Regions from separate parts of the Pediococcus sp. genome, predicted to be linked through region 2. Evidence: predicted binding sites of a transcription regulator. Region 2 holds the regulator's gene; each other region holds the start of a gene.
The links. The regulator HrcA, encoded in region 2, represses chaperone genes, less so after heat shock. The targets are predictions, from matches to a motif close to TTAGCACTCNNNNNNNNNGAGTGCTAA.
Positions count from the first base shown of each region.

Region 1: a site for HrcA is predicted at 3,309-3,335, ahead of clpP (ATP-dependent Clp endopeptidase proteolytic subunit ClpP). Genes of this name have one in related genera too.
Region 3: a site for HrcA is predicted at 2,320-2,346, ahead of DD627_RS03135 (Hsp20/alpha crystallin family protein). Genes of this name have one in related genera too.

Region 1 covers NZ_DOEM01000010.1:32,316-42,770, forward strand. The annotation lists tRNA gene DD627_RS03385 (tRNA-Arg) at 1-11, shown strand, start outside; gene DD627_RS03390 (MucBP domain-containing protein) at 241-2,751, opposite strand; gene DD627_RS03395 (KxYKxGKxW signal peptide domain-containing protein) at 2,782-3,030, opposite strand; gene clpP (ATP-dependent Clp endopeptidase proteolytic subunit ClpP) at 3,490-4,083, shown strand; gene whiA (DNA-binding protein WhiA) at 4,135-5,064, opposite strand; gene mgfK (gluconeogenesis morphogenetic factor MgfK) at 5,088-6,098, opposite strand; gene rapZ (RNase adapter RapZ) at 6,095-6,988, opposite strand; gene DD627_RS03420 (HdeD family acid-resistance protein) at 7,120-7,659, opposite strand; gene uvrA (excinuclease ABC subunit UvrA) at 7,682-10,455, opposite strand, start outside.
Region 2 covers NZ_DOEM01000002.1:12,816-23,270, reverse strand. The annotation lists gene dnaK (molecular chaperone DnaK) at 1-1,333, opposite strand, end outside; gene grpE (nucleotide exchange factor GrpE) at 1,355-1,960, opposite strand; gene hrcA (heat-inducible transcriptional repressor HrcA) at 1,975-3,015, opposite strand; gene ribF (riboflavin biosynthesis protein RibF) at 3,263-4,222, opposite strand; gene truB (tRNA pseudouridine(55) synthase TruB) at 4,271-5,188, opposite strand; gene rbfA (30S ribosome-binding factor RbfA) at 5,321-5,674, opposite strand; gene infB (translation initiation factor IF-2) at 5,685-8,231, opposite strand; gene DD627_RS01215 (L7Ae/L30e/S12e/Gadd45 family ribosomal protein) at 8,236-8,550, opposite strand; gene rnpM (RNase P modulator RnpM) at 8,543-8,839, opposite strand; gene nusA (transcription termination factor NusA) at 8,865-9,968, opposite strand; gene rimP (ribosome maturation factor RimP) at 9,984-10,455, opposite strand, start outside.
Region 3 covers NZ_DOEM01000009.1:29,347-39,801, forward strand. The annotation lists gene DD627_RS03125 (HAD-IC family P-type ATPase) at 1-1,715, shown strand, start outside; gene DD627_RS03130 (hypothetical protein) at 1,791-2,174, shown strand; gene DD627_RS03135 (Hsp20/alpha crystallin family protein) at 2,437-2,865, shown strand; gene DD627_RS03140 (aldo/keto reductase) at 3,042-3,986, shown strand; gene DD627_RS03145 (DUF5067 domain-containing protein) at 4,174-4,743, opposite strand; gene DD627_RS03150 (hypothetical protein) at 4,753-5,088, opposite strand; gene DD627_RS03155 (DUF1836 domain-containing protein) at 5,239-5,769, shown strand; gene DD627_RS03160 (aldehyde dehydrogenase family protein) at 6,315-7,715, shown strand; gene DD627_RS03165 (glycosyltransferase) at 7,864-9,429, shown strand; gene asp1 (accessory Sec system glycosyltransferase Asp1) at 9,430-10,455, shown strand, end outside.

The DNA.
Region 1 (10,455 bases), on a different contig from region 2:
CGCATGGCGCATTTTTTTGTACCCTGAAATTAGATTGATTCTGTAAAACAAGCACTGTTTCACCATTGAAAGGGTGTTCATAATTCAATCTATTATTTAACACTAACTATAATAAGTCAACTGAAACCAATTGTGGTACAAGAATAACAATGAACGACACTGATAAAATAATCGCTCCATAGATGACATTTCCAATCACCTATGGAGCGATTATTATTTAGAACCAAGATTCAAAAAATACTATTTTAAATTATGCTGTTTACGTTGCTTTCCTAAAGTCCCAAAAAGGCCAAGTAGAATAAGAAGTTCATAACCTATAAGAACAAAAATATTTGTTTCTTTTTCACCTGTTTGAGGCAAAATAGAAGTTTCACTATTACTTTTACCGGTTCTTTTAACCTTTGCAGTTCGTTCCACTTTTTCTTGGCTAAGCGTTCTAGATTCTGCAAGTTTTTTCGCTACGTTAGCTTTGGTAGAAGAATGCTTAATGAAATTTGAGCTTGGCTTGTTACCTTTATGTTGTGTAATTTTTTTTGAAATAGGTACATACACAACTTTCACTTCTGAATCAGCATCCGGAATTATAGGTATTGCTGTTACCTGATATCCGGGTACATCTGGCACTGTCACTGGTTGTCCAGTGACACCTGTTTCTTGACTAGGTGTGGTCCCTGTAATCGGCTTACCTGTTGGATCAACCGGTGTCACTGTGTAACCATGATTGGTTGCGGTATATATAACTTCCTGCGTTTGATTAGCTGGCTCTCCATCTTTTTCAGTTACATTTGTAAAGACTACCTGTGACTTATCAGGAGAATATCCAGAAATTATAGGGGTTTGAATTGTTGTAGTACTTGCATCACTTGTCCAAACAACGTCCTTTGTTACCTCGTCAGTATCAGATGTCCACTGAATTGTGACTGAATTACTAGTGAGACTCACCCCATCAATCCCCGCGTAAGTTACCGTATCAGTTGTATTCTTTTCATTACTTATCGTATGCACATGAACTAAATGAACTACCACATTTGCGTTGTCACTTGCGCCAAAAGTATAAGTACCATTTGCCACTTGATTTTCGGCTAGTTGATAACCTGACGGTATACTGTCACTCGTATTCCAATTGACAGTTTCATTAGTAGTTCCATTAATAGGAACCAATGCGCCAACTTGCACATCATTATTGTCGTCATCAACGTACTGCACATAACTCGTTTGTGCATCTGCAATATACTTAATAGTGACTACTTGATTAGGGTCAGTAATCTCTCCAGAAGTTGGCGTATCCGTATCAATTTCATAGCCCGGAATTGTTGGTGCATCTGCTTTGTAGGTTCCATATACAGTCCCTTGAGTTAACACTTCATCAGTTGCAACTGCAACACCATTTTCATCTTCATAATGAACAGTTACGGTTGCCGGTACACCTGTATAACTGATGCCTACAGCTGCTACCGGAGTATAACCAAAATGCCAATTATTAGCTTCACTTGGTTTAACGGGATTCGGATTGTTATAAAAAGTACCCGTAAATGTTGCAATATAGTCGCCATCACTATTCTGAGAAATTGTCCAAAATTCACTACTAATTGGAATCGAGTTTGTTGGAATCAATTTATTTTTAGTCAAATCAATTTGAAAACCTGACAATTCTTTTAAATTAACAGCTAAAGTACCATTAGGCAATAAAATTGAACCAGTTTTGCTACTCCACTTATCATCTTGTGGGAGATTGTCGTTAGCCAAGGCTGTCTCAACTGCATAATAAAGTTGATTTGTTCCAATTGTACCAGTCTCCTCAATGCCTTCAGTATTCTTCGCTGTATCAGCAATACCAGTAACGCCCACTGATATCGGTGCAGTCACACCAAAGACCTCAACATAACCGGCGGTATTATCAGCACTAACCATCTGAAAAGCCAAAATCGCACTAAAATTACCACTAGTGAGCAGGTTTAACCCCTCGTTAGTTAAAGTAAAAACAATTTTTTCATCAGTTTGTGTAATATTGCTAACCATTGCCGAAGTAATCTCTGAAAAATCACTAATGGTAATCGTATCATCATTTGCTAAGCTAGTATATTGTTCATCTGTACTTGAGACGCCATTTAACTTATTTACTGTAATGGTTCCTTGACCAATATCAACCGTTACTGCAGATTTGTCAGTATAATTGTATGGATTAACTGCATATCCGGTATGTTGAACAGCATTTAAATTGTTTGATTCATCCATACCTTTAAGAGCAGCCAGTACAAAATCTGGCTGTAACGGTAACATATCAGTATAGTATGAATTTACCGTATTCGTTTTAGTATCCCAAGCAGCGGCCAGCAAACTAGATTCACTTATATTTGACAAATCAATCCCGTTGTCTTTTCCTAAAGCAATTAAATTATTAATAGCTTTCTGCTGATCCGCAGTGATGGTGGTATCAGTTGTTGGCGTATCAGCACTACCTGTTGACTCATTTGTGAGGTCACTTGCTTCCGATGACGCACTTTCTGCACCTAATCTACTGCTACTTTGTGTCACACTATCATCTGATGCTTGACTAGAATCATTCGTTTCACTGACTGGTGCACCACTTGCTACCTCGGAACTCTGAGATGCCATACTTGATGTACCTAAAGTATTTGAAGCTATGCCGCTATTGCTTGTATTTGAACTTTTGGATGCAACAGAACCGGATGACATCGCACTTTCCGCCACACTATTCGTTACCGCAGACGAAACGCCTGTCCTTGCCATACCACTGTTATCTGAATCCGATGCCGCGGATCAAGCTGCTATCTCAGATGTTGCGGCGCTAGTCGTCACACTAGATGAACTACTTTTTTCCGTGCTAGACTCAATCACATTATTATTTGTATCAGCATGCACATTAGACGAAGTAACTACCCCTGTACCAAAACTTAGAACCGCTATGCCAGCCACTAGCCAGCGTTTGCCTTTTTTATACATCTTAAAATGCTCTTTTGTAGTTGCCTCATAATTTGCAACACGTTGTTTCCGCGAACTTTTTGCCATAGCACTAACCTCTTTTTTTATATGTACCTATTTATCAACCTCAAATAAAGATAGCACTTACATTATTCTATTTTGTACACAAACATACTCAATTAAATAAATGTTGTACTATAACGACTTGATTATAGTGTATAAAAATTAACTTTTCAATTTATTTTTTAAAAATTCCCTCGTATACTTAATCTACTTCGATTTCAGCTCATTTATCAATACAGTTTTCATGAGTAACCACTGCCGTATTTCATGTTTCGTGCTACCTGTTAGCCTAATATTTACTAGTAGCAAAATTCTTATTTTTGTGCTAAATTATAGACTTTGAAGCGTAACCGATTACGTTGAAAAACTTTTCTTCAGTTGAGTTAAATTGTTTGACCTTTTTTGACCATAGCGGTAAGCTGTAAACATGTTAGCGATGAGCTAATAAAATTAAGATGAATTTTAAAGGGAGGTTGCTAAGTTATGAACTTAGTTCCAACAGTTATTGAACAGTCATCACGTGGCGAACGTGCTTATGATATTTATTCCCGTTTACTAAAAGACCGAATCATCATGCTCTCTGGCCCAATTGATGATGATGTTGCAAACTCAATCATTGCCCAGCTTTTATTCCTAGACGCTCAGGATTCTGATAAAGATATTTATCTTTACATTAACTCACCAGGTGGTGTAGTTACAGCTGGACTCGCGATTTATGATACCATGCGGTTCATCAAATCCGATGTCCAAACCATTGTAATGGGAATGGCAGCATCCATGGCAAGTGTTCTGGCTTCTTCTGGTACAAAGGGCAAACGTTTCGCATTGCCTCATTCAGAAGTTTTGATTCACCAACCATCCGGTGGTGCTCAAGGACAACAAACTGAAATTGAAATTGCAGCAACTGAAATTTTGAAGACTCGTAAAGAATTGAACAAAATTTTGGCAGATAATTCTGGTCAGCCTTTGAAGAACATTAATCGCGATACGGAACGTGATCATTACTTCACAGCCCAAGAAGCTGTTGACTACGGTCTGATCGATGCAATTATGCAAAACAATTCAGATTTAAAGTAATCTGAGCAAACAAAAATGGTGTGGATTTTAAAATCCACACCATTTTTTAGTTTAAGCTCGCAATTTTTCTGCATATTCATTGAGTTTACGTAATCGATGATTAATACCTGACTTAGAAATTGCACCACTCGGAATTAATTCTCCTAATTCCTTTAAACTCACTTCTTGATTGGCCAACCTAGCCTCAGCGACCTCTTGCAGTTTGGGTGGCAAACTATTGATACCAACAACCTCATCAATATATCTGATATTGTTAATTTGCTTACTGGATGCATTGGCTACTTTGGATAAATTGGCATTTTCACAATTTACCAGTCGATTTACAGAATTGCGCATGTCACGCAAAATCCGAATGTCTTCAAATTTCAGCATTGAATTTGTTGCTCCAATTAAAGACAAGAAATTAGCGATTTGCTCTGCCTCTTTCAGATAAACAATGTAACCACTTCGCCTTTCTGTCGCTCGAGCATTCAAATCATAACGGTTCATCCAGTCCATAATCATGGCATTGTGAGTTTCGTAAAGAGAATAAATTTCCAAATGATACCGACTAGTCTCTGGGTTATTAACTGAGCCTCCCGCCAAAAAAGCACCACGTAAATATGAGCGGATTTCGCCTTCCGTCGTTAATAAACCATCCGGAACCTTTTCATTAATTTGATAACCATCGGCCAAAATTGACAAATCCTCTAAAATTGCCTGGGACCTTGTCATTAAACGCACAATGTACAAATTGTTTTTCTTCAATTTCATTTTGCGTCGAACAATTAGTTCACCCTCAACGGAATAAAAATCCTTTAACAGTGCATAAATTCTGCGCGCAATGGCAGGATTTTCGGTTTGAACGCTCAGAACTAATTGATGATGGGCCAAATTAATTGATCCATTCATACGAATCAACGCCATTAACTCTGCTTTTGCGTTTTGTTGATGTACCTTAATCCCCGTTAATTCCTTTTTTACTTCACTCGCATAAGACACGAAAATCCCTCCCTTCACAAAATTTAATTACAGGCCTTAGGATTACCCGCAACGTTTAATAATTCTTCTGCAACCCGATCCCCATCATGAAACGCGCCATGATCACGTAAACACAAAAAGTTATCTGAAACAACTCGACAATTTTGGGCACGTAATCCTTTAAAATCAGGCCGAACTTGTGTCGAATATTCATCATAACGATTATAGTCCATATAATCGTCAGGCACTTTTGCCGTGTTTACCAAAACGGTATCCACAAAGTTTTGACCTAAATGGCGGTTCAAAACTGCGACATGGTCAGAATCCGTAAAGTTATCAGTCTCACCTTTTTGCGTCATAATATTGCAAATATAGATAACTTCAGCTTTAGTTTTTAGGACTGCATCCCCGATATTTGAAATCATAAGATTGGGCAAAATACTGGTAAACAAACTGCCGGGGCCTAAAATGATTTCATCAGCATCTAAAATGGCATCAATGGCTTCCTGAACGGCATGTGGCTTTTCGTCAGCATTCCAAGAAGTTGGCTCAACCCAAACCCGTTTGATGGTTTTGTGCGCCGCCGTAATTTCTGACTCACCTGCTAATTGTGTCCCATCAGTAAATTCAGCATGCAAAACTAATGGTTCGTTTGAAGCCGGGTAAATGTGCCCATCGACTTTCATCATTTCAGAAAGTTCTTGCACTGCTGTAAAAACACCAGACTTCATTTCTGACAAGGCTGCAATAATCAAGTTACCAATCGCATGGCCTGACAAAAAGCTATCATTGCTTTTAAAACGATACTGAAAAATATCTAATTCCAATTTTGGTAAGTCAGAAAGGGCCACAATAACATTTCGAATATCACCAGGCGGCACAACGTTTACATAATTTCGAATGACGCCAGATGACCCCCCATCATCAGCCACGGTAACCACCGCAGTAATATCAGCATTTTGTTTTTTTAAACTCTTAAGTATAACGGGCAAGCCCGTTCCGCCACCAATCACCACAAACTTAGGACGGTTTTTTGCTGCTTGTCTCTTTGTCATGACCGGTTCACAGTTTCCTTTCGTTTATTCACATCCCGATGTTGAACATGAACAGTATAATCAGCAGTTAGATCATCAGCTATTCTTTGAGCTATGGCAACTGATCGATGTTGCCCACCGGTACACCCGATGGCAATCGTAACCGTTGATTTGCCTTCTTTTTGATACCCCGGCATGACATAACGCAATAGCGAAATGAAATGGCTATAAAACTTTTCCGTTACCGGTTGCTTCATAACATAGTCATAAACAGGTTTATCCAAACCAGTTTTATTTTTTAATTTTGGATCATAATAGGGATTTGGCAAGAAACGGACATCCATCACGATGTCAGCATCAATTGGCAAACCGTATTTAAAACCAAATGAAACAACTTCAACATGGAAGTTTCCAGCTGTGCCTTCAGTCCCAAAAGTTTCAAAAATTTGTTCTCGTAATTCACGTGGCGTCATGGTCGTTGTATCAATGACGTATTGCGCATTTGAACGAATTGGTGCCAATAACTCCCGTTCTTTACGAACACCATCCACAACACGACCTTCCATTGCTAATGGATGTGAACGCCGAGTTTCCTTATAACGGGAAACTAATTCTTTATCTGATGTATCCAAAAATAAAATTTGGGACTCAATAGCTGGAGAGCCTTCGTTTTCATCAGTCAGCATATGCAGAATTTGATCATAAAATGCACGTGATCTTAAATCGATAACCAATGCTACTTTACTGATTTTTCCAGATTCTTTCACCAGTTCCCAGAATTTTGGCAACAATGCGGGCGGCATATTATCCACACAGAAGAAGCCTAAATCTTCAAAACTTTGCATAGCTACTGTTTTACCGGCACCACTCATTCCAGTAACAATGACTAATTGCATTTTTTCATCTGTCATTTTAAATCCCCCGATCGTGATTCCTAATTATAGCACACCGGGTGTGCCATTTTAAGTAAAACCAGTCTTTGTTTCTATTTTAGTAAAAAAGCCGAAGCAACTTTATCACATTTGCTTCGACTTTTTTTAATTCACTTATTTTTTCGCACAAATGCAATAATAATTGCATTTACACCAAAAATCACAAGATAAAAACCAACAATTGCATTCAAAGTCAAGATCGTTAGCATCGGCCGAATTAATAGTACAACCGCCACTACTAAAAGAAGTAAATCAATTATAACTGACAACCAATAAATACCATTGCCAAAAATCTTCAGATGATTACTTACGACCAATCGCTCAACAACATCAACAAAAAACCAAAATGCAAATAAATAACTCAAGAAGGTAATGGCACTCGGTATATCAAACATAAAGATCGCACCTATAAAAATATCAACGATTCCCAAACCAAGTGCTAAGTTTGCTTTAGTTCCTGTTGCTCTTTTTAAACGTCGGTACCCACCAATGATTGTAATACCACGGACAACCGCGGCAATTCCAAAAACAATAGCTAAGCTGGTAATTGCCACTTGTGTTAAACGAAAAACAAAGTATCCTGCGATCAGGAAAATGATCCCGGTAATTAGCTCAGACCAATCAAATCCCCAGCCATCTTCACGATTCATTGCTTTCACCATCCCTTTATAGTTAATTAGTTGTTTTTGTTTCTGACACTTCCATCGTCCGTTGCTTATCACGTTCCAAAACCGGCTTCAAATACTGTCCAGTATAGCTTTCTTTAACTTCTGCCACCTGCTCTGGAGTCCCAGTTGCTACAATTGAACCGCCACCGGCCCCGCCTTCTGGACCAAGATCAATTAGATAATCGGCTGTCTTAATGACATCTAAATTATGTTCAATCACTAGAACCGTATTGCCTTTATCAACCAATCGCTGTAAAACATCAAGCAATCGTTTGATGTCATCGGTATGCAAACCAGTAGTCGGTTCATCCAAAATATAAAAGCTTTTTCCTGCAGATTGTTTATGCAGTTCAGAAGCGAGTTTCATTCGCTGTGCTTCTCCACCAGATAGTGTCGTAGCAGCTTGCCCCAATTGCACATAACCTAAGCCAACATCTACAATGGTCTGTAATTTACGCCGAATTTTTGGAATGGGTTCAAAGAAGTCCAAGGCTTCTTCGACAGTCATTTCCAGAACATCAGCAATACTCTTACCTTTATATTTCACTTCAAGCGTTTCTGAGTTATAGCGTTTCCCTTTGCAAACCTCACATGGAACATAAACATCAGGTAAGAAATTCATTTCAATCTTTAATATCCCGTCACCTTTACAAGCTTCACAACGGCCACCCTTGATATTAAAACTAAAGCGTCCCTTATGATAACCACGTAGTTTAGCTTCATTAGTTTGGGCAAATAAACCACGAATATCATCAAAAACACTAGTATAAGTTGCCGGGTTACTCCGCGGCGTCCGCCCAATCGGGCTTTGATCAATATTAATTATCTTTTCAATATTTTTCACGCCAGCAACCGAACGATATTTACCTGGTTTTTCTGAGTTACGATTTAATTTTTGTGCCAAAACACGTTTTAAGATCATATTAACCAACGTAGATTTACCAGATCCCGAAACACCAGTTACTGCAATAAACTTTCCCAGCGGAAAATCGACATTAATTTTCTTTAAGTTGTTTTCGGCTGCACCTTTAATTGTAATTTTTTTGCCATTTCCTTTACGCCGTTTCAGTGGAACAGGAATAAACTTCTTTCCTGCCAAATATTGACCAGTCAAAGAAGTCGGTACTTTTTCAACCTCAGCAGGTGTCCCAGCAGCCATTACTTTACCGCCGTTATCACCAGCTCCAGGACCAATATCGATTAAATAATCAGCCGCTCGCATTGTATCTTCGTCATGTTCAACAATAATTAAAGTATTCCCTAGATCGCGCATCTTTTTAAGCGATCCAATTAACCGATCATTATCGCGTTGATGTAGCCCAATTGACGGCTCATCCAAAATATACAGAACACCAGAAAGATTTGAACCAATTTGAGTTGCAAGACGAATTCGTTGTGCCTCACCACCAGACAAAGTTCGTGAAGCCCGGCTTAAAGTTAAATATTCAAGACCAACATTTCTGAGGAAGGTTAAGCGATCACGAATTTCTTTTAAAATTGGCTTGGCAATCGAACTTTCTTGCTCTGACAACTCAACATGGTTAAAAAAGTTAATGGCATCGTCAATTGGCAACGCCGAAACTTCACCAATATGTTCGCCCATGACTTTAACACTTCTGGCTTTTCGATTTAATCGATAGCCATGACAAGTCTGACAAGTTAATTCGCGCATGTAGCCCCGCATAACATCCCGGGTAAAGTCACTATTTGTTTCTCGATAACGGCGATCAACATTTTCAATGACCCCTTCAAATGCCACATCCACATCACGAACACCACCAAAATCATTTTCATAATGAAAGTGAAATTGCTTGCCATTTGAACCATGTAACACCGTTTTTTGATCCTGACTGCTTAACTTCTCAAATGGCGTATCCATATCAATCCCAAATGCCTCACAAGCCTGTTCAAGCAAACTTGGATAGTATTGAGAACTAATTGGATTCCAAGGCGCCAAGGCCCCTTCTCTTAAAGTCTTAGATGGGTCCGGAACAACTAAATCCATATCAACTTCCAATTTAACTCCTAGGCCATCACAATCTGGGCAAGCCCCAAATGGCGCATTAAATGAAAATAGACGAGGTTCTAATTCACCCACTGTAAATCCACAAATTGGACAAGAATAATGTTCAGAAAACAAAAGGGGTTCTCCATCAATGATGTCAGCTGTAGCATATCCACCACTTAAACGTAACGCAGCTTCGAAGGAATCAAACAAACGAGACCGAATACCTTTTTTGATCACAATCCGATCAATAACAATCTCGATGGTATGCATTTTGCTTTTGTTTAAATCAAGTTCTTCTTCAATATCATGAATTTCACCGTCCACACGGACCCGGACAAAACCTTCACGCTTAATTTTTTCAAAGATTTTTTTATGTTGACCTTTTTTAGCACGAACAATAGGTGACATAATTTGGAGTTTTGTGCGTTCCGGCAATTCCAAAACACGATCCACCATTTGTTCTACGGATTGACTGGTAATTTCAGTTCCATCATTTGGACAAATTGGGTGGCCAACACGCGCCCATAGTAATCGCAGATAGTCATTAATTTCAGTCACTGTCCCAACTGTTGATCGGGGATTTTTGGAGGTTGTTTTTTGATCAATCGAAATGGCTGGACTTAACCCGTCAATTGAATCAACATCTGGTTTATCCATTTGGCCTAAAAACTGACGTGCATATGCAGACAAACTTTCTACATAGCGTCTTTGTCCTTCTGCGTACAAAGTATCAAATGCCAAAGAACTTTTTCCTGATCCTGAAAGACCTG
Region 2 (10,455 bases):
TTTGAGGAACACCACGTGGTGCCGGTGGAATATCCGTCAATTGGAATCTTCCAAGCGTCTTGTCATCAGCAGCCATTGGACGTTCACCTTGTAACACATGAATATCAACGGCTGGTTGACTATCGGCAGCAGTAGAGAACACTTGTGATTTGCTAGTTGGAATGGTTGTATTACGATCGATCAACTTAGTGAATACACCACCCATAGTTTCAATACCTAAAGAAAGTGGTGTGACATCAAGTAAAACAACATCTTTAACGTCACCAGTTAAGACACCACCTTGAACGGCAGCGCCAATGGCAACCGCTTCATCAGGGTTGATTGAATGGTTAGGTTCCTTTCCAGTCCAGTTTTTAACAGCTTCTTGAACTGCAGGAATACGAGTAGAACCACCATTAAGGATGATTTCATCAAGATCACTTGCAGAAAGATCAGCGTCACGTAAGGCATTATCAACAGGGGTCTTTGTTCGAGCAACTAAGTCAGAAGTCATTTGATCAAATTGAGCACGCGTCAAAGTTTTTTCCAAATGTAAGGGACCGTTAGCTCCAGCCGAGATAAATGGTAAACTGATTTGGGCTTCAGTTACACCAGAAAGGTCCTTCTTAGCCTTTTCAGCAGCATCCTTCAAACGTTGTAAAGCCATCTTGTCTTGAGAAAGGTCAACACCGTTTTCTTTCTTAAAGTCATCAACTAACCAATCAATGATCTTTTGATCAAAATCGTCACCACCAAGATGTGTATCACCATTTGTAGAAAGTACTTGGAAAACACCATCCCCTAATTCAAGGATAGAAACATCAAAAGTACCACCACCAAGATCATAAACTAAGACTTTTTCATCTTTATCTTGCTTGTCGAGTCCATATGCTAAAGCAGATGCCGTAGGTTCATTGATAATTCGTTCAACGTCTAAACCTGCAATTTTACCCGCATCTTTAGTTGCTTGTCGTTGTGAATCATCAAAATAAGCCGGTACAGTGATAACTGCTTTTTCAACAGTGTCACCAAGATAATCTTCAGCATAATGTTTCAGATATTCCAAAATCATTGCTGAAATCTCTTGTGGTGTATAAGACTTGCCACCAGCACTAACTGTATAACCCTTTTCACCAATATGACGTTTGATGGAAACGATTGTATCCGGGTTAGTAATTGCTTGTCGTTTAGCTACTTCTCCAACCTGAGTTTCGCCATTTTTAAATGAAACCACTGAAGGTGTTGTTCGACTACCTTCTGGGTTAGTAATAATCTTTGGTTTGTCTCCTTCGAGGACTGCAACCGCGGAATTTGTTGTTCCTAAATCAATACCAATAATTCTATTGCTTGCCATTTTATTATCCCTCTTTTTAATTTATTGTGACACAACAACCATTGCAGGCCGTAAAACACGATCTTTTAGCATGTATCCCTTTTGCAGGACACTCACTACTTGATCAGCTTTGCCGCCTTCTTCAACAGCCACCGTTTGAACGGCTTGATGAATGTGTGGATCAAATGGTTGACCAACTGCTTCAATCTCAGTTACATGATTGTCTTTTAAGGCCTTATTCATGTGATCAAAAACCATCTGAATACCCTTTTTCAGTTGCTTTCCATTTTCGTCAGACACCTCAATCGCCAAAGCACGCTCAAGATTATCAATCACTGGTAAAATGTCTTTGGCTAAGTGTTGACCGTCATACTTAACCAAGTTTGCCTGCTCTTTTTCATTTCGTTTTTGAATATTGGCCGTTTCAGCCTTAGCACGAATGTATTGATCAGTTATAGCATCAACTTTACCATTCAATTCGGTAATTTGTTTTTTTAACTCTTCAATCTGGGTAGCCGTTTTTGATTGTTTCTTGGACTTTTTTTCGCCCTTTACTTTTTTATCAGGTTTAACTTTAGTTTTTTTTGTTTCTTTTGTTTGTTTTTCGACCGTTTCATCGATCTTTTCAGTCTTCTTGTCTTCTGCCACTACGTTCACACCTCTCAACTATCATCAATATCGTGGTAATAATCTATCAATCTTCTTGCTAGCTCTGTTCGGAACGCACCAACCAACCCAATCATTTTGGAATATGGCATACTCGTTGGTCCCAAAACTGCAATAACACCTTTACCATGTTGATCAACATCGTAAGTTGCTGTAATCAAACTATAATTTTTTAACAGATTATTAGTAATTTCATTACCGATTTGAACCTTAATATTTTGATCTGGCGAACCCAAAACGCTGGCAAGATCCGTCGAATGGTTCATCAAACTATATAAAGATCGAATTGCACCCAAATCATGCTGTTTGGAAAAATCCAGTAAATTTAGCTGCCCACCAACAAAGAATCGTTCAGTTGCTGATTTTTTCAAAACATCTTCGAAAACATCCAAGAAACCCTCTGGCGTTTCAATGTACTTTCCGATTTGATTCGGAATATCCGTTGCTAATCTTTTGAAAACTTCTGACAACGTTAAACCAACTAATTCATCATTAATGATCCGAATAACTGCTTCTAAAGCTTCAGGATCAACGTTTGAAGGCACCTTAAAAGTTCTATTCTGAACGTCACCATTGTCAGTTACCAAAATGGCCATAACACGATGATTTCCTAATGGAACCAATCTGAACCCTTCAAGCTTTGCATCTTTCAATTCAGGCTTTACTGTAAAGGCAGTGTAGCTAGTTAACTTAGAAAGCATATCCGCCGATTCGGCAACGATATCATCAATTTCTTGAAACTGATGATTAAACGAAGAACGTATCTGTCGCAAATCACTCGATTGAACTTTATCAGGTTTCAACAAATGGTCAACATAATAGCGATAGCCTTGGATCGAAGGAATTCGACCGGACGAAGAGTGAGTTTTCTTAAGCAACCCAATTTCTTCCAGCGTCGCCATCTCATTACGAATTGTTGCCGAACTCACATGCATCGGTAATTGGCTAACTAAAGCTTTTGAACCTACTGGCTGACCATCACTCGTATAGATCTGAACGATTGCTTGTAAAATCAATAACTCCCTATCTGTCAGCAAAACCATCACCTCTTTTAGCACTTAGCACATTGGAGTGCTAAGACACTATTAAAGATAACAAATGTTCTTTCAAATGTCAACATTAGTCAAACATTTTTTGATATTTGTACTATTCTTTTTTTAAAAGCCTACTTTTTTGCTTGTATTAAGAGATTTCGTCCAAGGTGCTACAGCATTTTTTGATACTTTACGTTCTGATTTAAATCAGATTTCAATGGCAAGGTATTAACTGAAAAATGCATCTACATTAATTTGATTTTCCATTATTTAAATTCGCAAAATATTGCCGGATGTTTTTTTCATCGGCCTTTAATTGTTCAATTAATTTGTCAGCATTCGCAAACTTTATTTCACCACGCACATAGTGATACCATTCTACGGAAACTACTTCACCATATATTTCCTGATCAAAATCAAAAATATTGATTTCTAACGTGATCGGACGATTTTCTCCAAACGTGACATTACGGCCAACAGAAGCCATCGCTGGCCACCATTTTGTGCCAATTTTGATCCGAACAGCATAAATTCCAATCCCCGGAATTCGTACCCATGGATCTGACAATACATTTGCCGTAGGAAATCCAAGTGTTCGTCCCCGAGCTTCACCATGAACTACTAATCCACTAGTTTGGTAAACATATCCTAAGAACTTGTTGGCATGATCCACATCACTTTTCTTTAAATCATCACGAATTTTGGTTGAACTAACTTTTTGACCGTCTAATAAAAATTCGTTTACTGTCACGATATCAAAACGATCTTTGGAATAACTTGGTAAATGAGTCATATCCGCAATTTCACGTGGCCCATAAGTATAGTCAAAACCTGCAACGATTGCTTTTGCATGCAGATTAACCATATATTGATCCACAAATTCTTGAGGAGTTAAATGCGCAAAAGTGGATGTGAAACTGACCACATATAAAAAATCAACACCCAAACTAGTCATTAACTCAGCTTTTCGTTTAACTGAGGTCAAATAATGTAAACCATTTAGACCCGGTTTCGGAAAAACAACAGACGGGTGATGGTCAAAAGTCATTGCTGCAAGCGGTAATTTTCTTTGATCGGCTTCCTTGCGAGCACACTTGATAACTGCCTGATGGCCAAGATGAACGCCACCAAAAAATCCCATTGCCAAAACAACATCTCCATGAGGAATTTCTTGAGTCTCATATGGATGATGTAAATAAATAATTCTCATAAAATCCTCCCAATAATTCTAAATATCACGTTCTCAAAACTCTCTTAGTTAGTTGGTTAATAACATGGTCATCGGCCGATAAGCTACCCGTTTTTCATCATATTGGTATAGTGCTTGGACCCGATCGTGAAAAGTCAATGCCAATACAGGGGCTGCATTTTTCGGCTGATCAAAATTACTTCTCTGTAAAATAGCACCGTTTTGAACTCTCCGCCAAAGATCGGCATTCAGTTCAAAATGCGGATAATTTTTTAACGCATGATCAAGGGGCCGAATCAAAGTATCGATCGTATTAGTTTCAACAGCCGACTCCAACTGAGCAAAAGTCACCGTTTCATCTAATTTAAACCCGCCACTACTTAGCCTAGTTAATTTTGACATAACTGCCGGCACACCTAAAATCTCACCCAGATCCACCGCCAGCGTCCGAACGTAAGTCCCTTTACTGCACACAACTTTGAAATTAACAGTTTGGGTACCATTGATCTTATCGAAAACGGACCGGGCTTGTCGTTCAAACGTATGAACTGTTATTTGACGTTTTGGTCGTTCAACTTCAATACCCTGGCGTGCATATTCATATAACTTCTTGCCATTAACTTTAATTGCAGAATAAATTGGTGGTATTTGAGTAATCTCACCAGTTAACCGAAGCATAGCCATATCAATTTCAGTATCAGAAAAAGCCTGACTAAGAATTCGTTTCTTGATAACTTCACCATCTAAATCTTCAGTAGTTGTAGAAAAACCAAAAGTTACAGCCCCTTCGTAAACCTTACCTGATGCCATTAGGTAGTTTACGACTTTAGTGGCTTTTCCCACACAGATTGGCAAAACCCCGTCTACATTAGGATCTAATGTACCACTATGGCCAACTTTTTTTTGATGAAGAATACCGCGAATTTTGGCGACACAATCAAAACTTGTCATGCCCCGCGGTTTATACAAAGGAATTATGCCATCCATATAAAACGACCTCCATTTTTTACTGCTTTAAATTATAGCATAGCTTCGCCGTTTCCTTTGAATTTTGGCATCAAAAAAAGAATGGCCATTAAATTCCAGACCATTCTTTTGCGTATTTATAAACGAAATCGATTAATCTTCTGAATTAAGTTTATTGATCAACTTATCAATACGATCGCCATATTGAACTGAGGCATCACGTTCAAAAATTAATTCAGGAGTTTTATAAATTGACAGACGAGAACCCAATTCGCTGCGAATCAGGCCTTTAGCTTTTTGTAAACCGGTAGCAACTCTTTCACCATCGGAAGCCTTATCTGACAAAATACTATAGTAAACAGTTGCTTGCTGAAGATCACCAGTCACATTAACACCAGTGATGGTGATACCCTGCACGCGTGGATCACGAACACGTTTACGAATAATATCACTAATTTCTTTCTCTATTTCCTGACCAAGACGATCAGCTCGATATAATCTTGCCATGTGGATCCTCCTATTCTACAGGAACCTCTTTCATGATATAGGCTTCGATGACATCATCAACTTTAATATCATTATAGCCATCAATTGTAAGACCTAATTCAAAGCCTTGTTTGACTTGTTTAGCATCATCTTTAAATCGTTTCAAGCTGGCTAATTTACCTTCGTAAATTACAACACTGTCCCGGATTAAACGAACGCCACTATCCTTTTGAATATAGCCCTCCGTCACATAACCACCAACAACAGTTCCAACATGGGAAACTTTATAGATCTGACGAACTTCAACTTGCCCAGTAATGACTTCCTTGTAAGTTGGTTCAAGCATCCCTTTCATAGCGGATTCTACTTCGTCAATTGCGTTGTAGATAACTCGATGTAAACGGATATCCACATTTGAAGAATCCGCCAACTGCTTAGCCTGATTAGTTGGACGAACATTGAAACCAATGATAATGGCATTGCTGGCTTCAGCTAACGCCACATCACTTTCATTAATTGCACCAACAGCGGTATGAATAATGTTTACCCGGACGCCTTTGACATCGATCTTCTTTAGACTGCCAGACAGAGCTTCAACCGAACCCTGAACATCAGCCTTAATGATAAGGTCAACTTCCTTCATTTCTCCTTCTTTAAGAGAATCAAACAAGTTATCCAAAGTGACATGATTATTTGCACGGCGTTCTTCCATCAATGATTCTTTGGCACGTTCTTCACCAGCTGCACGAGCCGATTTTTCATCATCAAAGATCACAAAACGGTCACCAGCTTCAGGGACATCATTCAAACCTGTAATTTCAACTGGGGTTGATGGCGTAGCTTCTTTTACACGACGGCCTAATTCATTTGTCATTGTTCGAACGCGACCAAAGGTACTACCAACCACAATTGGATCACCAACACGCATAGTTCCTTGCTGAACTAAAACAGTTGCGATTGAACCCTTACCAGGATCAAGACTGGCTTCAATTACAGAGCCAGCTCCATTTTGTTCTGGATTTGCTTTCAATTCCATAACTTCGGCTTGAAGTAAGATCATGTCTAGTAATTCGTCCAAATTCTTACCAAATTTAGCCGAAATTTCAACGAAAATCGTATCACCACCCCAGTCTTCAGAAACCAATCCATATTCAGTCAACTGTTCCATAACGTGTTTTGGATTAGCACCAGGTTTATCAATTTTGTTAACAGCGACAATAATGGGTACATTGGCAGCCTTCGCATGATTGATAGCTTCAATAGTTTGTGGCATAACACCATCATCGGCTGCCACGACTAAAATGGTAATATCTGTGATATCAGCACCACGAGCACGCATTTCAGTGAATGCAGCATGTCCTGGTGTATCCAAGAAGGTAATCAACTTACCATCATGCTTCAACTGATAGGCACCAATAGCCTGAGTAATCCCGCCAGCTTCACCAGCAGTAATATGACTATGACGTAACTTATCCAGCAAAGTTGTCTTACCATGATCAACGTGTCCCATAATTGTAACAACGGGAGGACGGCTTTCAAGGTGGTCAGTATTTTCAGCTTCTTCTTCAAACATCTTGTCAATATCAGAAACATTAACAACTTCTTTTTTCTCAGCCTTGATTCCGTAATCTGCGGCTAAAATTTCAATCGTATCCTTATTAAGGGTTTGATTTTGATTAACCATCACGCCAAGCATAAATAACTTCTTGATGATTTCTGCTGGCTCACGATGAATTTTTTTAGCAATTTCGGCTACGTTCGTTCCATCGTTGTATTCAAAAACTTCTGGTAATGGCTTATTTTTTCTTGTTGGTGCTGGTTTGTTATCTACTTGACGTAAACGACCATTCTTCTTACTCTTCTTATTGTATCGACCACGGTTATTATAACGGTTATTATTACGGCCAAAACTTGAATTGCGATTCCCCTGTGAATTTCCACGACGACTATCTCTTGAAGTTGAAGAACCCTGCGAATTACTATTTGACCGGTTGTTTGTATTTGATCGATTATTATTATTTGATGAACGATTCCCCGCATTTGAAGAATTGCTCTGCGTGGACCGTTGTTGTGAATTACGATTCTGAGTACTATTTTGATTATTTCTTGAGTTAGTCCGCGATTGATTTTGTTGACTAGAGCGATTTTGGCTATGTGAGCCGTTATTAGCACTCTGATTTTGGTGTTGCGGGCGATTAGAACCTGTTTGACTAGCCGGACGATTGTGTGTTTGTTCAGTCGTCTTATGGTTATTATTTACAGATTTTGTTTCTTGAGGTCTTTGTGATGTCTGAGTAGTTTTATGTTGCACACTAGTCTCCTGTTTGTGGCCAGATGCACGTTCAACGACTGTTTTACCAGTTTTTGCTGACCGATACATAGTTGGCTTCTTCTTTGGTGTTTCAGATTTTTGGTTATTTTTTGTAGCGAATGATTGTCGAATTTGGCGTTCTTCATTCTCTCCAAGGGTAGACATGTGGTTTTTAACATCAAAACCAGACGCTTTAGCTTTGGCAATAATATCCTTACTAGATACATTAATTTCCTTAGCTAATTCATATATGCGTTTTTTCCCCATATCTTCACGCTCCTTCTTCAATATTTAATTTCAATAAAGCTTTTGCAAATCCCTGATCTTCAATTGCAACAGCTGACCTTGACTGGCCAATAGCCTGGCTTAATGTTTCACGAGTCATAAAAGCTAATAATGGGATTTGATAAGTTGTGCATTTATCAGAGATTTTTTTCTGGGTCGCTGCACCTAAATCTGTGCTAACGACAATCAATTTAGCTTTTTGGCTTCGAATTGATTGTAACACTTGTTGTTCCCCAGAAATCAATTTTCCCGCTCTTCGTGCCAGTCCGAGCAAATTGGAAAACCGATCTTTATCATTCATCTTTGAAAAGTTCCTTTCGAGCTTGTTGATGATCTACATAAGCAATAAGTTCATCGTAAAACTCATCAGCAACCTTAATCTTAAATGTTTTATCAAAAGTTCTCTCATCTTTTGCCTTTTTGGCAATTTTCACATCTAACCCAATGTAAGCTCCACGACCTGGCTTTTTCCCAGTTGGGTCTAAAGAAACTTCATCTTGTTTATTTTTAACAACTCGAACTAATTCCCTTTTGGGGAACATCTCACCCGTTACAATATCTTTACGTAACGGAATTTTTCTTTTCTTCATAGTTATCGAGCCTCCTAATCAACTATTATTGATTATCTTCACTTTCTGAATCTGATTCTGTGACGTCGTCCTCTTCAGGTTCTTCCATTAAATCTTTGGCATCAGTTTCTGATTTTATATCAATCTTATAACCAGTCAACTTAGCAGCCAAACGGGCATTTTGTCCGCGTTTACCAATTGCTAATGAAAGTTGATAATCTGGAACAATCACCATGCAGGTCCGTTCATTTTCTTCGTCAAACAAGACATCGACAACTTCAGCCGGGTTCAACGCATTGGAAATGTACTTAGCAGCATCATCTTCCCATTCAACAATATCCATGTTTTCACCGTTTAACTCATTAACGATGGTCTGAACACGTTGACCTCTGGGACCCACACAGGTTCCAACAGCATCAATATCTGGATCGGTTGAACGGACAGCAACTTTCGCACGGTCGCCGGCTTCACGAGCCACTGAAACAATTTCAACTGTGCCATCAAAAATTTCCGGAACTTCTTGTTCAAACAACCGCTTCAACAAATCTGGTGTGCTTCGGCTTACAAATACTTGTGCACCCTTGCCACTATTTTCAACTTTTGTCACATAAACCTTAATATGATCATGCGGTTCATATCTTTCAGTTGGGATTTGATCTTGTTTAGACATCACAGCTTCAACACCACCAAGATCAACATAGACAAAACGATTATCGCGACGAGCAACTTCACCAGTCACGATTTCATTTTCATATTCACTGTACTTATTATAAATGATTTCCCGTTCTGCTTCGCGAACCCGTTGCAAAATAACTTGTTTGGCTGTTTGAGCAGCAATTCGACCAAAGTTTTTAGGAGTCACTTCAAACTTAATGTGATCACCTAGTTCATAAGCCTTGTTAATGCTTAACGCATCACTTAGGCTTACCTGTTGTTGATCGTCCAAAACCTCATCGACAACTTCTTTAACTGCATATACATGAATATCGCCTTTTTTGTCATCAAACTCTACATCCACATTTTGAGCCTGTCCATAGTTTCGTTTATAAGCCGAAACCAAGGCAGCTTCTAAGGCCTCAATGACAACTTCCTTCTTAATCCCCTTCTCCTCTTCCAAAGTATTGAGGGCACTAATCATTTCTTTACTCATTTTAAATTCTCCTTTTTAAAACTTGATTGCAAAACGCGCAAATCCAATTTGTTTAACCTCAAATTGTTTAGTAATTTTTCTTGTTTTATTCATGTAAGTTAGTTTTATTGTTGTGCCTGAATAATCATCTAAAGTTCCTTCAAAAACTTTTTGGCCATCAATTGGGGCATACAACGAAATATGCACATACTGTCCCACTGCTCGTTGCCAATCATTCGAAGTTTTAATGGGCCGTTCAGCTCCGGGAGAAGAAACTTCAAGAAAATAGGCCTGAGGAAATGGATCCGGCTCTAAACTATCTAGCTTTTCACTGATCTGATCGCTAGCCTCAGCGCAATCTTCAATTGTAATCCCACCTGGTTTATCGATATAAACACGAAGATACCAGCTTTTACCTTCCTTAACAAACTCTATATCCACCAACTCAAACTGGTGGGATTCAATAAGGGGTTCTACTTCCTTTTGTACTGTTTCTACAACACTCGCC
Region 3 (10,455 bases), on a different contig from region 2:
TGGACGTTATTAATACTGATAAAACAGGAACGTTGACTAAAAATGAAATGACCATTGATACCTTAATTACGAAAAAAGGTCACTACGAAGTTAGCGGAACTGGTTATCAACCAGATGGCAAAATTACGCAAAATGGTCAGTCCATTATTCCTGGACATGATGAAGATCTGGATCGTTTATTGGTGGCAGGACACGAGGCAAATGATACCCGGCTTATCGAAACAGAGGGTAAATGGGAAATTAATGGTGAGCCCACTGATGGTGCTTTTTTAACTTTGTATCATAAAGTATTTAAGAAAAACGAACCAGATTTAGTGGAGCTTGATAAAATTCCTTTCGATTCTGATTATCGATACATTGCAAAATTGGATGAAGATAGTGACGGTCAAAGAGTGATTTTAGTCAAAGGATCGCCTGATAAGGTGTTTGCAATGGCCAAACAAGCAGATCCGAAGTTTGACGTGGATGCCTGGACTAATCAAGTTTCCAAACTGGCACGCAATGGTGAGCGGGTGGTCGCTCTTGGCTATCGAAAAGTTGAACGTGAAGTTCACACTTTAACCCATGAGTTGGTGCTTGAAGGGGTTCAGTTCCTTGGAATTGCCGGGATTATCGATCCACCTCGTGAAGAAACAATTGTGGCTTTAAAAGAGATGCGCGAAGCTGGCGTTAAAGTAAAAATGATTACGGGTGACCATCCTGAAACAGCGGCAGCAATTGCCAAAAAACTGGGCCTAGATTCTAAAATCTCGGCCATTACAGGTGCCGAAATTGACGAACTTTCAGATGATCAACTGAAAAAAGTGATTCAAAACTATAATGTGTTTGCCCGAACGACACCTATGAATAAGTTACGAATTGTGGAAGCTTACCAGGCAAATGGTCTCGTTACAGCGATGACAGGTGATGGTGTGAATGATGCGCCTGCTTTGAAAAAGGCTGACATTGGAATTGCCATGGGAATTAAAGGAACCGATGTGGCCAAAGAGGCCGCGGATATGGTCTTAGCCGATGATAATTTTGCGACACTAACAACCGCAATTAAAGAGGGACGGCATGTTTATGACAACATCAAGAAGACAATCCGGTTCTTGTTGCCAACCAGTTTTGCAGAAGGTTTGATCGTTTTGATTTCGATTCTTTTACAGCAGGAAATACCGTTAGTGCCAACCCAGTTACTGTGGATTAACATGGTATCCGCCATTACGATCCAGTTTGCCTTTTTGTTTGAACCGGCCGAAGAGGGACTTATGAAACGCATGCCACGAAAGAGTAACCAAGCCTTCTTAAATCGAAAAGATGTGTGGCAGATTGTCTATGTTTCCTTTTTAATTGCTGGTTTGGGAATCAGTGCTTTCAAGTGGTTGACATTGCAAGATATTAGTACTGTGGTTGCAAGTACAGTGACGTTAAATGTGATTGTTGTCGGTAAGATTTTTTATCTGTTTAATATTCGAACACCCAAACCTGCGTTGTCAAAAGATATTTTCCGAAATCCGATGGCGTTTGCCATTATTGCGGTTCTCCTGATTCTGCAGGCCGGAATCACATACTTGCCATTTATGCAGGTGATTTTTAGTACTGCTAATTTAGACTGGCACTTATGGTTGATTCCAGTGTTTGCCGGAATTGTTGTCTTGATTGTAACCGAGCTAGATAAGCTGTGGGGAATTCGGCGGCAAAAACGCATGATTGCGACGTGGAATCAAAAATAAAGCGCTTTTTCTTAACGATTCAAAAAAGTAGTGCTAGGATGAGGTCGTAAAAATATAAATAAGGAGATCTCAGAAATGGCAAAAGATGATGGAATTAAAGTAGAAACAGATGAAGAACAGATTGCAAAGATTGACTTCGATAAAGAAGACGTCAAACAAGCAGCTGACATGATTGCAGAGAAGGGCTTCGTTACCAAAAATGATTTTCCTGATATGCATGACCGTTTATGGAGCCAAGGATTCTACGAAAAAATTGAAGACGAATTTCATCATCGTGATAATGAAGATCCTTACATTTTCTGTGAACGATTTGACTTCATTGGTGGTGCGATTGAATCAATTATCTTTGATATGGATCAAGTCAAGACTCGTGAGAAGGCATTACACATTTTAGGTGAGGCGCTAGATTTGAAAGTTCAAGACAAACCTAACGAAACGCATAAAATGGTTACTTACTAAAACTAAAAGTTCAAACAGCTATTTTCCAGTTAATGGAGATAGTTGTTTTTTTGATGATAGCAAAGATTTGACGCTAATTATTCTAGGCTTAGTTTGAAAATGCTGAAATTGAAATGGCTCAACCGCGGGATCCTATCTAATCACTTTAGCACTCTTAAATGTGGAGTGCTAAATTCTTGCATTCGATTTTAGATGGTCTTACTATATAGTTGTACCGAGGAAATGAGGTACGAAAAATTATATAAAAAAGGAGTCTTGAATTATGGCTAACGAGTTGAGAAACAGAGATTTTGATGATTTTGCACCACTTGATTTTTTCGATAATTTTGGGAAGAATTTCTTCAAATCAATGACTGAAGGTAGCTCAATGAAGACGGACATCCGTGAAAATGAAAAGGATTATCAAGTTTCAGCAGAACTGCCCGGTTTCAAGAAAGAAAATATTGATTTGAATTATGATAATGATACATTGACGGTTACGGGCAAACATAATGTTGATAAGGAACAAAAGGACGAAAAAGGTAATTTAATTCGTCAAGAACGTAGTTACAGCAATGTGTCTCGTCAATTCTATCTTCCAAATATTGATCGTGATAAGATTAGTGCTTCCTATGACGGTGGTGTTTTGAAGGTTACATTGCCAAAGAGTGAAGAAAAGCTTCAAAGTGGCAAACAAATTCCAATCAACTAAAGTTTAATTAAATTTGATGAAAGAGACCATCACAGTTGTTGTGATGGTCTCTTTTTTAATCTCAAGTTGAAGAAACATATAGATATTGTAACCGATGCCAAATTAATTTAGTTTTAGTTTGAAAGGTGGTAAGCTGGTAGCTGGATAGTATAAATTTAATTTTAGGAGTGATACTTTTGAAACAAATTACAATTGGTGGCAAAAAAGTTTCTAACGTTGCGTTAGGAATTATGCGTATGGATGCGTTGGATACGGATGCTGCAACAAAAGTAATTGAAACAGCTGTTGATAATGGTGTGAACTTTATTGATACTGCTGATATTTATGGTGGTGGCAAATCAGATCTCGTTTTTAGGGATGCTTTAGACAAGTCATCTGTAAGTCGTGATAATTTATGGATTCAATCTAAGGTTGGGATTCGTAATGGTAACGATGATGGCTCTGGTAAGCCTTATGGAAATCGTTATGATTTTTCAAAACAACATATTATTGATGCTGTTAATCATGAATTACAAAGCTTGAATTTAGATTATTTGGATTCAGTTTTACTTCATCGTCCAGATCCATTGATGGAACCAGACAAGATTGCGGAGGCGTTTGATGAATTACAAACGGCGGGGAAGGTTCGTCATTTTGGTGTTTCAAACTTTAACCCAATGCAATTTGAATTGTTACAACGTTCTGTTTCACAGAAATTGATGTTTAACCAACTTCAATTCGGAATTATGCATAGTAATATGATTGATTTCGGAATGCATACAAATATGCAGGATGAGCGTGGTGTGGATCATGATGGACAATTTTTAGAGTATTCACGGATTCATGATATTGTGATTCAGGCGTGGTCACCGTATCAATGGGGAAACTTTAACGGACCGTTTATTGATAATCCGAAGTTTCCAGAGTTGAATAAAAAGATGCAGGAATTGGCAGACCAGTATGGGGTGACAAAGAATGCGATTGCAACGGCATGGATTCTCCGTCATCCGGCGAAGTTCCAAGTGTTGGTGGGATCAATGAATCCACAGCATATTAAGGAATCGTTGGTTGGTAGTGATGTGGAAATGACCGGGCAAGAATGGTATGACATTTATTACGCGGCTGGAAATGATATGCCATAAAAATAGTGGGCGAAGAGTAGCGATAAGTGCCCATAAATAAGAGCGTGCCGTAAGCGGGAGAATTCCCGCAGTAGGCATGCTTTTATTTATGGGCACTTGCTACTCTGAGCCGTCCTAGAGCTCAGCGGAAATAAAAAAATATCCGTCTAAACCAAAAATGATTTAAACGGATATTTTAGAATCTAAACTATTCTGTAGCGTATTGCCGTGTTGCAACTAATTGATGATGTGAATCATAAAATTTAATCTTTACAGGGGCACCGTTTTTTGCGAGTTCCCATGAGCCTTCTGCATTAAGTGTTTTACCTGACTTGACTTCGTTGACTGAAGAATTTTCAAGTGAGTCATCCTTAGTTGTACTGGTTGAAAATGGTAATGAGCCTTGGACAAGCTTTTTGGTCTTACCATTGACTGTTTGGGTGGCTTTGAGGTATTTATACCAATAATCTGAAGGAACTAATTGAGATTTACTAGAATTAGTAAAAGTATATCGTAAAATCAAAACTTTTTTCCCGGCGGTGGCTGAAGCTGTCACATGATTTTCTGTAATTACAAACAAACCTTGTGGCGTCTGGAATTTTTGACCAGTTAAAGATGCTGTTTTTTTGATGACCTTTTTTGAAGAAGATTGGGCTTTTTTTGAACTAGTTACTTTTTCTTTGGTAGAACTTGAATTTGTTTGGTTACCACAGGCAACTAAATTGACGCTCAAAAGGCCTAAAGCAATAATTAAAGTAATTTTTTTAAGATTTTTCAAGATCTTGGATTACTCCTTTGATTGCTTGTTTAGTTCGCTGATGCTCATCGATAGCGTCTTTGGCTTATCTTTGACGACAATGATGGTACCTTGGCCAAGAAACTTCTTTTCGCCACTGTAGGCAATGTCATATTCTTTGGCTACAGCACCGGAATTTTGGAGACCCATGACATAAATTGTATCCTCGGTATAGTCATCGCTAAACACAAATGCAATAACTGGAGAAACTATAAGTTTATCAGTTTTCATTTGTTTCAGAGTTTTCCAGATGCCATCGATTACTGGTTGGGGAATGATTTCTTTAACTTCATCTGCTACACGTCGTTTTTTTGTAAATTCAAACAAAATAAGTGCCTCAATTCATAAGTATTTTTTTAAGAATAGCACATTTTTACCCGATTCGTCACGAAAATAGGATATGAACGGTCAATCTAGTTCTAAAAACTAGATGATCATGATATAATGAAGCTAACATCTATGGACGGGGTGAATGAAATGAGTGAATTAGAATCGTATAATCATTGGTTGAAAACAGTAAGAGAAGTTAGACTTCCACATTGGGATGAGTTGCCAAATTTTGATTTGTATATGGACCAGGTAGTGGCGTTGTTAACGGGATATACAGGACCATTGGTAATGGGTCCGGTAACGCCAACGATGATTAATAATTATGTGAAGCAAAAAGCGGTGGTAGCACCGACTAAGAAAAAATATCAGGTGATGCAGGTAGCGGATATTTTGTTGATTACATTGTTGAAGCAGTCGTTTCCGATAGTGGTGATTAGATCGGGGATTGACCGAATAACGGCGACGGATTATCCAAAGCAGGCATATGATCGGTTTATTGATATTGTGAATCAGAAGATTGCACGAATCGGGATGGAGCATACGACGACGGTTGCGAAGAATTTGGCGGAACAGTTGATGCAGGTGACATCGAATATGATTGTGGATCAGGTGCAAACGGGTGAGTTGATCCGCTTGTTGCAAAAGTCAGTGGAGCATAAGCCGACTAAATTAAAGTGAGCGAGGCAAAACGATAAGAGGGAGAATATAAATGTGCCGTAAGCGGGGGAAATCCCCGCAGTAGGCATGCTTATATTCTCCCTCTTGTTTTGCCGAGCTGTCCTAAAAAAGTGAGTGGCACAAGTCGGGAGCAATTAGAAGATAAGCGAGATGGAGGCGGGATCGCAATCCCGCTGGAAGCTTGTTTATCTTCTAATTGCTGACTTGAAAAACTGTCCTAAAAAAGACAATTAATTCCCACAATTGGACCGTTCCATTTCATAACTAAATACCTCCCATAAAGGTAACAGTTCTACCAATTTTTAGAAAGTTTGTGAAGTAAGCGATTACTTTTTGTGCTTAATTTCACAAACAATATTAATATCAGTCATTTTGAAGAGATGAATTATTCACAAAGTCCAAATCCTTTGATAGCATAGGAAACAATGATTTCTATCAATTTTAGATTATGTAAACAATTGGCATTTACAAAAGAATATTAGAAAGATACAATTATAATTGTGAAGCGAATAACATACTCATTCTGAGAGGAAGAATAATATAATATGATTAAAGATTTGGATAACAAGAAGGAAATTGATGAACCACAAGTAATGGTCAATGAACTTGTTAAGAAAGCTCATATTGCTTTAGATCGTCTCAGTGTCATGGATCAAGAACAAATTGACAAGATTGTGCACGCAATGGCAGAAGCTGGCTACCATGCTCGTCAAAAGCTTGCAAAAATGGCGGTTGATGAAACTGGTCGTGGGGTTTATGAGGATAAAGTTATTAAGAACCAATTCGCAACTAAAGATATTTATAATTCAATTAAAAATGATCGTACGGTTGGTATCATTATGGATGATAAAGAAACTGGTCTTATGAAAATTGCTGAGCCGGTTGGTGTAATTGCGAGTGCCACACCTGTTACAAATCCAAGTTCAACTGTATTTCACAATGCTTTGTTGGCAATTAAAACACGAAACCCAATCGTATTTGCTTTTCACCCATTTGCTCAAAAGACATGTGTTGAAACTGGTAAAGTCATTGCTGAAGCTGCTGTAAAAGCTGGAGCTCCCGAAGACTGTGTTCAGTGGATTACAAAACCAAGTATGGCTGCTACCACTGATTTAATGAACCATGATGGGATCGCCACGGTTGTCGCAACTGGTGGTGCCGGGATGGTTAAGTCAGCTTATTCAACAGGTAAACCGGCTTTAGGTGTTGGTCCTGGTAATGTACCAGTATACGTAGAAAAATCTGCTAACCTCAAACAATCACTGGATGACATTGTTTTGTCTAAGTCGTTTGATAACGGGATGATTTGTGCATCTGAATCCAATATGGTAGTTGACGCTGACATTTATGATGATGTCAAAAAAGGTTTGAAAGAGCGTGGTGCTTATTTTGTAAAGCCTGCTGATATGGAAAACTTTGAGTCAACTGTTATGAATCGTGAAAAAGAATCTGTTAACCCGAAGGTTGCTGGTCAATCAGCCTATGCAATTGCTCAGTGGTCTGGCATTGAGGATTGTCCAGAAGATGCCAAATTCCTTGTCGCCGAAATGCCTAGTCTTGGTGGTGATTACATTCTTTCTCATGAAAAGTTATCACCAGTTTTGACAATGGTTAAAGCAACTAATCAAGATGATGCCATTCATTTAATGAAACGGGGACTAAATCTTGGTGGCTTAGGTCATACTGTTGGCTTGCATACTGAAGACGACGAGCTAATTACCAAGTTTGCTTTACAGATGGATGCCTGCCGAATTTTAATCAATACACCAACTTCTCAAGGTGCAATTGGTTACAAATACAATAACATCACACCTTCTTTAACATTGGGCTGTGGATCATGGGGCAAGAACTCTATTTCTCATAACTTGGAAGACTGGGATCTATTGAATATTAAGACAGTTGCAAAACGTTTACCAAAATTACGTCATGAAAGTTTAGATTTCTAAAAAAGTTTGTTTAAAAATAACGTCTGTTTTGCTGAAAAGCTAATTTCGGTATAAAACGGGCGCTATTTTTTTGAACAGCGATAAATGGATAACGCTTTCTGTTATAATCGAATTAGAAACTCATATTAAATTAAAAAGGTGGGATTTTATGTATTACTTTTTAAATACAACAATTCCTTTAAATAAATCTGGTATCGAACATGCTCAAATTAAACGAGTAAATTTATTTAACGATAGTGGTGTTGCAAACAAAATTGTTACACGAAATTTTGAAGTGGATTTACATCATAATTTAGAAGTTGCCGGAATTTCTGAAGAAAATCATATTAATTTATTTGAATTTTTGCAGGGATCTGGGGATTTTAAGCCGCGCAAATTCACAGCTAAAGACGTTAAATTACCTCATGGTTGTAAGCTACGTGGAGATAAAGGTGCGGCAACATATACGGCCAAGGATTTAAAAGGAAGAATCGCTGTTCGGATTGAGCCATGGAGTGATCATGACGCACAGGTTCAAGTGATCACTTACTTTGATTATGCCGGCAACCTTTTACGACGGGAAAGATATGATCACCGTGGGTTTAAGTCAATTGCTGAAATTCACAACCCGCAAGGTGGGGTAAGCAGTGAACAGATTTTTTCTCCCGAAGGCAAACTTGTATACGAATCTTTCTACTTTAATGATGGGCAAGGGAAAGTTCAAAACTCCTTGCTACGGGTAGTTGATTTTCACGGCCAAGATTATGAATTTACAGGGTTAAAGGGTCTACAACGGTTCTTCTTTGATCAACTCAATAAGGTTGATGATGGCCATAATATCTTTATTTCTGATCGGGCAGTTGAAACTGAGTGGGTGTTGTTACACATGAAGACTAAGGCATATAAAGTCTTATTTCTACATAATGCGCACACTGCAGATCCGAACAACCCAATGGACCCCGTGTTGAACAATAATTTTGAGTTCTCACTGGATAATTTTTACGATTGGAATGCGGTGGTGGATTCCACCCATCGTCAAACTGCAGATGCCAAATTACGTTTTGATGCTAAACGCACACCAATATTTACGATTCCGGTTGGGATTGTGCCCAACGAACTGATGAAAAAAGATAAGGTTCGTTTTACGGATCGGACGTTGGGTAAAATTATTGTTGTTGCGCGTCTTTTCCCAGAAAAGCGTTTAGATCATTTGGTCAAGGCGTTTGCAATTGTGCATAAGAAGTTGCCACAAACGACACTTGATTTCTGGGGCTATGGTGACGGAAAAACAGATAAAGCACTGGAACAACAAGTTAAAGAGCTGAAATTGGATGATGCGGTTCAGTTTAAAGGATACACACCTAATATTGGTGAAATCATGGATAAAGCTCAGGTCTCGGTTTTGACCAGTCGGGTTGAAGGCTTTGCTCTTGCCGTTTTGGAGGCTCAATCACATGGATTACCAGTTGTTGCCTATGACATTCCGTATGGGCCTTCTGATATTATTGAGGATGATTTTAGCGGAAAATTAGTTAAAGATGGCGACTACAAGGCGTTTGCGAAGGCATTGATTGCCCTTATGGAGAATCAGGATACGTTACAAAAGTATAGTGATAATGCCTATGTTAGTCGTGAACGTTTCAGTGAAAAGGCGATCTGGAAAGCATGGCAACAATTAATTACTGATGCAGATCGTTTCTTTAGCGAAGATTTAAAAAATGGGGAGGCGAAGTAGATGATTTACTTTTTAAATGAATATTTAATGGGTTTAAATTCCGGCGTTGAATACACTGAAATTAGCCGAATTCACCTTTTCAATAATAATCATGTGGATGCCAAGATTGTGACGCGAGATTATAATCAAGAGTTGCATCGAAACATGGATACACTAGGATTAGCAGACGCTGACGTTGTGAATATGTTTGACTTTTTCCAAAATACGGAACATATTGAAAAGCCAAAGACACTTAAAACTGTTGATTTGAATCTTCCCAAAGATTACGAAATTGATCAGGGCGCTGATTTTAGTCGTGTGTACGATGGCGACCGAGTCGTCGGGGATATCTACTTTGCCAGTGGTACTTTTGGGCAAGTTTCTCACATCAATTATTATGATGCGTATGGCCATACTGCCAAAACCGAGTTTTATGATTGGCGTGGATTCAAATCGATGGACAAATACTTTGGGCCAACGGGTAATGCTGTTGCTGAATTTATGTTTACACCAGAAGGCAAACGGGTTTACGAGTCCTACTATATGAATGATGCCAATGGAAATCCTGTAAATTCATTATTGAAGTTGATTGATTATAAGGGTGAAGATTATAATTTTGATAATCTCGATGAACTATTTACATTTTTCTTAGATGAATTAAATCGAAGAAGTGGCAGTCATCAAACTTTTATTGCCGATCGCCCAGCACAAACCAATTTGCCGATGTTGAACATGGTGACACTGGCACACAAATACGTATCATTGCCAATTGTACACGCCGTTAATCCACAAGAACCCGTTCGTAGTGCATTTGATCCATCATATGAACCAGTGTTTGGGGCTCGAATTGGCGAATTAGATGGTATTATTGTGATGACGGAAGCACAAAAAAAGGATTTGGCGCAAAAATTAAATCATACACAAACCCCAATTTATGTTATTCCGGGAACAACCGTTTTAAATGCAACACGTAATGAAGCACATGTGGCCCACAGAAGTCGTGTGGCTGATCGCTTACTGTACGTTGGCCGGTTATCCTCAGAAAAA